2 regions of the Alteromonas sp. 4NH20-0056 genome follow, and region 2 is predicted to be linked to the other one. Evidence: riboswitches for the same ligand, from Rfam matches in the RefSeq annotation. Region 2 holds a riboswitch; the other holds the start of a gene.

Region 1 (3,422 bases), on a different contig from region 2:
CCGTACCATCGGCTAGCGTGTAGCCTTCAAACGTTGCACTCAGATATCCAACACTCGCACTTACCTGCCATGTATCAGTCGCAAGCCAAGATAATTCGAATTCAGCCCCTTTATTCGTGCCTAAATCAGCATTATCAATGATATCAATAAAATCTGGAGTGCCGTCTTCTCGCGTAATAACATCGAAATCACTGACCTGGGTGTCTTCTCTATCCATATAGAAGATTGCCGCTCGGGCTGTAAGGTTATCAAGTAGCATTGGACCTTTGATTCCAATTTCGTAGTTCCAATTGTACTCTTCGTCAAAGAATCGTTGCTCGTTGTTCACACGTTGGTCTTGATTAAAGCCCGCGCCTTTGAAACCGCGAGAGATACTTCCATAAAAGAAATGCTTATCGAGGTTGTAGTGTAAGGCAACTTTCCCACCCACCATTGTGGTATCAAGGTTGCGGATAAGGCCTTCACTATCTGAATAATCAAGTTCAAAACGCTCAACCCTAACCCCAACTAGTAGCGACAAATCACTGGTTAAAGCGGATTCGGTCTCTGCATATAACGCTTTCGTGGTTGGCGCGTAATCACTGATAAAGTCACCATCTGCATACGTATATTGACGCAGTAAATCTTGCTCTGATGTTTTATAAAACGCGCCAATCGTCCAGTCCGTCATGCCATCAAAAAGGGCCGCTGCATCGGAAGAAACAAACCGTACTTCACCAGTTTGCGTGTCTACGTCGCGATAATAGGCGTCAAATGAGGTGTAACCGAACGGATGAAACCCCGTAAATGTCCAATCTTCATCATAACCATAAGCGATATTGTGAGAGGCGTGCGTGGCAATAATGATAAAGTCGCCCGCGGCCGTTTGGGTGGTTGAACGCGCGCTTACGGCATGCGTTTGATGTTCATCGAACCCTGGCTCATCAGAGCGGGTTTTATTATCGTTATCTAGTGAGAATGCATCATAGCCATTGTCGATGTCGTACCAGCGATAAGAAAGCGCAAGCGTTGTGCGTTGGTCCAACTCACCGGATAAACTGATGTGCATGGCCGACTCATCAATGTTATTGGTGTCATCCCTATTTAGAAAAATATTCTCAACGAAGCCGTCACTGCGATTGTGAACGACACCGACACGGTATCCCCACTTATCGTTAATATCACTGCCGGTAGCAGCCTCTAGTCGATAGCTATTTTCTGTTGCTGCACGAAACTCAACATAGTCAGGGGCATCACTTCCTACTTCATTGCTTAGCAATTTTACGGCACCCGCTAACGCGCCAGTACCATAAAGCGTCGCCTGAGGTCCGCGATAGACTTCTAATTGCTGCGTATCAAAGATAACGCCTGCTGCAGCTAGCCCTGAAAAATCGAATTCATCAACAATAAAACTGACCGACGGGTTAATAGGCTCCGCAAACTGGCTACGCTCGCCAATACCACGAATTTGAATAAACCGGCCTCTCGATGCGCCGGTTGCAAAATTAACATTTGGAATACTGTTTAATACACTATCTACGTGGGTAGGTTGACGGCTATTTACGCGTTCTTGTCCCAAAATAGTGGCACTTGCGCCAAGTTGATCAAGCGTTGTCTGTCTGAAGTCACCACTTACGACAACACGTTCAATATCTGACATATCCTCAGATTGAGGAGCTGAAATGTCTTGTGCATACGCCGCGACTGAGCTGGCAATAAGGGAAAGCGTGAAAACTGTTTTATACATGGGATCTCTTATTCTTCTACAGAAAAAAGATCCGAATTTACGGCAGGTGATAAGGCTATATTGTGCACCATCCCTACGCCGGTATTATCCGGATCAGGTAAAAGGGTTCCCACAATAGTGGATCTCAGCCCGCAACTCGGACACCCCTTGGTAGAGTGACTAACGTAACGCTAATCACCGGGACGGAGTGTACCAGTTAGGGCAACACCGTCAAGGAAAGAAATAATTAAGCGATATTAATACGTTATAAACTGTCTTTGATGTTCAGGTTAAGGCGTCTTACTTCATCATCAGTTTGTGATTTTAGCGCCTCAAGGGTTTTGCCATGCGCAACTGGCATACGGGAATCGGTATCAACTTTGACAAAAACGATATCATCAGCGAAACAAATGGTTTTTTTCGTCGCTTTATTTCTTACTAAGCAACTGACGGTAATAGACGTTCTACCTACCGCTTTTGTTTCTAGCCCAAATTCAACAATGTCACCTTGTAATGCAGGTGATTCAAAACTAATTTCGCCGATATGCTTAGTCACTAAGCAATTGGTTTCCAATTGGCAGATGGCCCAGATTGCAGCCTCTTCATCAATCCATTCAAGCGCGCGTCCACCAAAAAGTGAGTTTGCATAGTTTAAGTCATTTGGCATTACTAAACGCCGAGAAAGAAAGCGCATTCGAATTCCTTACAATAAGTCGATATTATGTGCACTGATTACATCTCTTAATTATAACGAAATTTACAATCAATGGCGCGTAAACAATTATCATCATGGCTTTTTTCTCCTTATGACAGTATCTCTGTAAATGGGACGCATCGTCGTTGGTTAGTGATAGACGAGGACGAGGATTACTGCCGTAAAACCTTCGAGCAATTAACCCACATCGCACCATCACAATTGAAAATAGCGGCATTTGACGCCACTGAGCTTGATGGAAAAAAGCGTGCGAAATTGTTAGGCAATGAGTTTGATATTGCGGTGCTATTTGCCCATCGCGGCTTTCGAGTTGGTGATTTAATGGCGCTAGCCGGTACCGTTAAGCGAAGCGGTTGCTTTATTTTATGTTGTCCGCCGTTCACTCAATGGCCACGAACTTATATTGCTAACTCTATTTCCCATGGTTATCACTTGACATACAGCGCTTACATCGCACGCTTCATTGGTAAAATAGAGCAAGCGACCTGGATAGCACGGCATAATAAACTGACTACCTATCTTCCCCCCAATAATGTAGTAAAGGCGAACGTTGACCACAGCATCGACGCGCCGCGCGACAGCACAAATGGTAGCTTTGCTTCTGCTGATCAACAGCACGCGTATTCTGAATTGATATCACAGTGGTCGAAGGATAACGTTAACGCTGTTATCTCCGCACCACGAGGAAGAGGTAAATCGTCGGTTCTTGGGCTATTAATTGCCGCTTTAAGCCAGCAAGGCATGCGAGTATGTATTACCAGCACGTTAATTGAAAACGCTGAGCGTATATTTCACCATGCACAACAATGTAAAGGCGTAACTGTGGTTAGTGCTACCCGTGTCGTTCATACGCAAACAAACGGCAGTATTGACTGGGTCGCTCCTGATAACCCGGTATTATACAACGATGTGTTCGACGCTCTCATTATTGATGAAGCGGCCTCGTTGCCCCTTCCTAATCTTCTTACGATATTGCAGCAGCACAAAAAATGGGTGCTTAGC
Region 2 (3,422 bases):
AAGTTTGATATTAATAAAAGCCAAGTAAGTGGGTTTGTTAGCGCAATTCAAAACTTAATGGATACCGACGTTGCACGTCCTATCCCTACGGAACTTGTTGCACAAAAACCCTTGTCGATGCTGTTAGATAATCGCGTGAAGCAAGTCTTCGGGCAAGGAGCTAGTGCATTATGAAATGGTTAGTTATCGCCCTCAGTATTGTTGCAGTATTTATTGTTGCACTTATCGTGGGCCCTATGATCCTTGGCGACAAAGGCTATGTGCTGATTTCGTTGGGTAATTCAGCCGTTGAGATGACGCTTATTAGTTTTGTCATTATTTCAGGTCTTATTTTGGTGGGCATTTATATCACAGTGAAACTGGTACTGTGGTTGACAAGTTTAGTGACGGGCTCTCACCGCTGGTTTGGCGCATTGGGGGAACGTAAACGCAAACGCGCTTTTTATAACGGCCTGCAATTAATGGCAGCGGGCGACCTAGATAACGCACAAAAAGCCCTTGGCCACACTACAAACGGTAACTTTGAAGGCATAAACTACTTAGCCTCGGCGCAAATTGCGTTTACAAACGGCGACCTTCAAAAAGCCCGCTATTTTCTAGCGCAAGCCGCCGATTTTGAGAATGCAAAGGTAGCTGCAGCCGTCATGAACGCGCGAATTGATGCAAGCGACAACAAACACGCAGAAGCGCTTGCACAACTTAATGAGCTAGATGAAAAGGCGAGCGAAAACCACCAGGTTATCAAGCTTAAAGCAACGCTGTTAGCAGAACTGGGCCAGTGGCAAGTATTACAAGAAAATTTAAATGGCTGGCGTAAAGCCCTACCGAAGAAAGACTTTACGGCGTGGTCTCAGCGCATCGCGAAAGGTAAGTTTGCTGAAATAGCCAGTAAACAGGGCGCAGTAGAACTAAAAGCCTATTGGGACAACTTACCTCGGAAAATTCGCCATGACGATGCTTATCGGGCAGCATACATTCAGCAATTGCTCGACCAAGGCATGCATGCTGATGCGCAAGCATTGTTGGTAGACTGGCAAAAACGTGGACAAAATGCGGTGTTATTCCCACTGTTTAAGCAGCTGAATTTACCCGATGCATCTGCCTCGCTACGTTTACTGGAAAGCTGGATAAAACAAGACAGTGAAAACGTTGAGCTGTATTCAACGTTAGGCCAAGTCGCGTTTAATGCGGGTGATGATGTACTTGCTGAAAAAGCCTTGTTAAAAGCAGCGAAAATCGCATCACGAAAAGAAGATTTGTTGCTGTTATCTGCAATTAGCGAACGACAGCATGATACCGCAACGGCCTTACAACTTTACAAAGACAGCCAACAAGCATAACGGCGGTAGGCGTAAGACCGTAGGTGTGTTAATTACCACGCCTGCGGTCGTACTGCGAACTAACGCGCCACCTCTTGCGTTTCTAACTCGATATTACCGTCACTACGTTCAAGAATGAACAGCGTGCCGAAATCCGATTCTTCTATCGTTACTTTTGGCCCACCTAACAATGCGATTAACGCAGGTGTGGTGTTACTGTGCCCTACCACTACCACATCTTCATTCAGGTTTTTGAGCTGTAACGCAAACGCGTCTAACGAACGCGGATCGTACAAGGTTATAGGAATACCTTTTGCTTCTGAGAGCGGTGTTGCGGTTTCTTTTGTGCGCGCGTAATCTGTTGAATAAAGCATTGTAAAAGGCTCATCTTTTAGGATTTTTGCAAGAGAGTGAGCACGCACTTCGCCTTCTTTAGTCAGTGAAGGGTTTGCCCCTTTTTGCTTCTCAAAATGACGAGTTAAATACACTGTATTAGCCGCGACCGATGCGCTCACTAATAAGGTCAATAACAAGACGACCGCTTTCATATTTTCATTCCTTAACTATTTTTAACCACATTAACACGCGCCATGGCCCTTGTAATTGGCAATCTGTTCACCCTATACTAAAACCAGTTACTTGTCGGAGTGCTTCACTGGATATCCAGTAAGCTGAGACCGCTAATGCGGGATCCGTTGAACCTGATCAGGCTAATACCTGCGAAGGGAACAAGAAAATATAATCTGTTTACCTATGTAATTACACCCTGTGCTTTGGTGCGCGGTTTTTAGTTATATTTGCGTATATCTGCTAGGTTATATTCTCCTTCACTCCTGACAAGCATTTTACTTAACGCCAACCTAAAAAGGCTAAAATGCTATGTCTACACGACGCGAACAGCGCCAACAAGCGCAACAATTTATCAATGAACTTGCCCCAGAGGCATACCCTAATTCAACGCGCCATTATGAAATGGGAAGTGATGAGTCGATCAACGTTGCGATGCGCCTTATTCACCAACACGACAGTTTAGTAGGGGGAACCGAAGAAAACCCTATCTTAGAAGCTAACCCACCTATACCGGTATACGACACATCAGGCCCCTACGGCGACCCTAACCAGCGTATAGATGTTCACAAAGGCATACACCCCATGCGCCAAGCATGGATTGAAACACGCAACGACACCATTACATTGCAAGGTGTATCGTCGACATTTGCAAAGGCCCGTGAAGACGACATTTTTACCGAAGACTTTCGCTTTATTCGCTCGGCAAAACCGAAAAAAGCCGCGCAAAACCGAAATGTTACCCAGTTGCATTACGCGCGACGAGGTATTGTTACCCCCGAAATGGAGTACATTGCCATTCGTGAAAATATGGGCAGAGATCGCCTTACCGATGAAGCCCTTATACAACAACACCCTGGCGAGCACTTTGGTGCAAATTTGCCCCCGCGTATTACGCCTGAATTTGTCCGCGACGAAGTCGCCGCTGGGCGTGCCATCATTCCGTGCAACATCAATCACCCTGAACTGGAGCCCATGATTATCGGCCGAAATTTTCTCGTGAAGATTAACGCCAATATTGGTAATTCAGCGGTAACGTCTTCAATAGAAGAAGAGGTAGAAAAGCTTGTGTGGTCTACGCGCTGGGGCGCAGACACCATCATGGACTTATCGACAGGCCGAAATATTCATGAAACACGAGAGTGGTTATTGCGCAATAGTCCCGTGCCGTTAGGCACTGTGCCTATTTATCAGGCATTGGAAAAGGTGAACGGCGTTGCCGAGAACCTTACCTGGGAGATGTTTAAAGACACGCTGATAGAGCAGGCCGAGCAAGGGGTAGACTATTTCACCATCCATGCTGGCGTGCTGTTGGAATACGTTCCGCTTACCGCAAACCGCGTAACGGGTATAGTGTCTCGAGGCGGGTCGATAATGGCCAAGTGGTGTTTAAGCCATCACAAACAAAGCTTTTTGTATGAGCACTTTCGCGATATTTGTGAGATTTGCGCGCAGTACGACGTGTCTCTGTCGTTAGGCGACGGACTTCGCCCGGGAAGCATAGCCGACGCCAATGATGATGCCCAGTTTTCAGAA

What was found. Region 2 has a riboswitch for thiamine pyrophosphate ahead of thiC (phosphomethylpyrimidine synthase ThiC). Riboswitches for the same ligand answer to the same signal wherever they lie in the genome.
Region 1: another riboswitch for thiamine pyrophosphate. It lies ahead of AC27EZ_RS01050 (TonB-dependent receptor); the one in region 2 lies ahead of thiC (phosphomethylpyrimidine synthase ThiC).

Annotation. Positions count from the first base shown of each region.
Region 1 is NZ_BAAJLS010000001.1:230,522-233,943, forward strand. It holds gene AC27EZ_RS01050 (TonB-dependent receptor) at 1-1,726, opposite strand, end outside; TPP riboswitch at 1,780-1,884, opposite strand; gene AC27EZ_RS01055 (acyl-CoA thioesterase) at 1,971-2,399, opposite strand; gene AC27EZ_RS01060 (GNAT family N-acetyltransferase) at 2,472-3,422, shown strand, end outside.
Region 2 is NZ_BAAJLS010000003.1:99,976-103,397, reverse strand. It holds gene AC27EZ_RS06625 (uroporphyrinogen-III C-methyltransferase) at 1-174, shown strand, start outside; gene AC27EZ_RS06620 (heme biosynthesis HemY N-terminal domain-containing protein) at 171-1,340, shown strand; gene AC27EZ_RS06615 (SixA phosphatase family protein) at 1,400-1,867, opposite strand; TPP riboswitch at 1,953-2,064, shown strand; gene thiC (phosphomethylpyrimidine synthase ThiC) at 2,199-3,422, shown strand, end outside.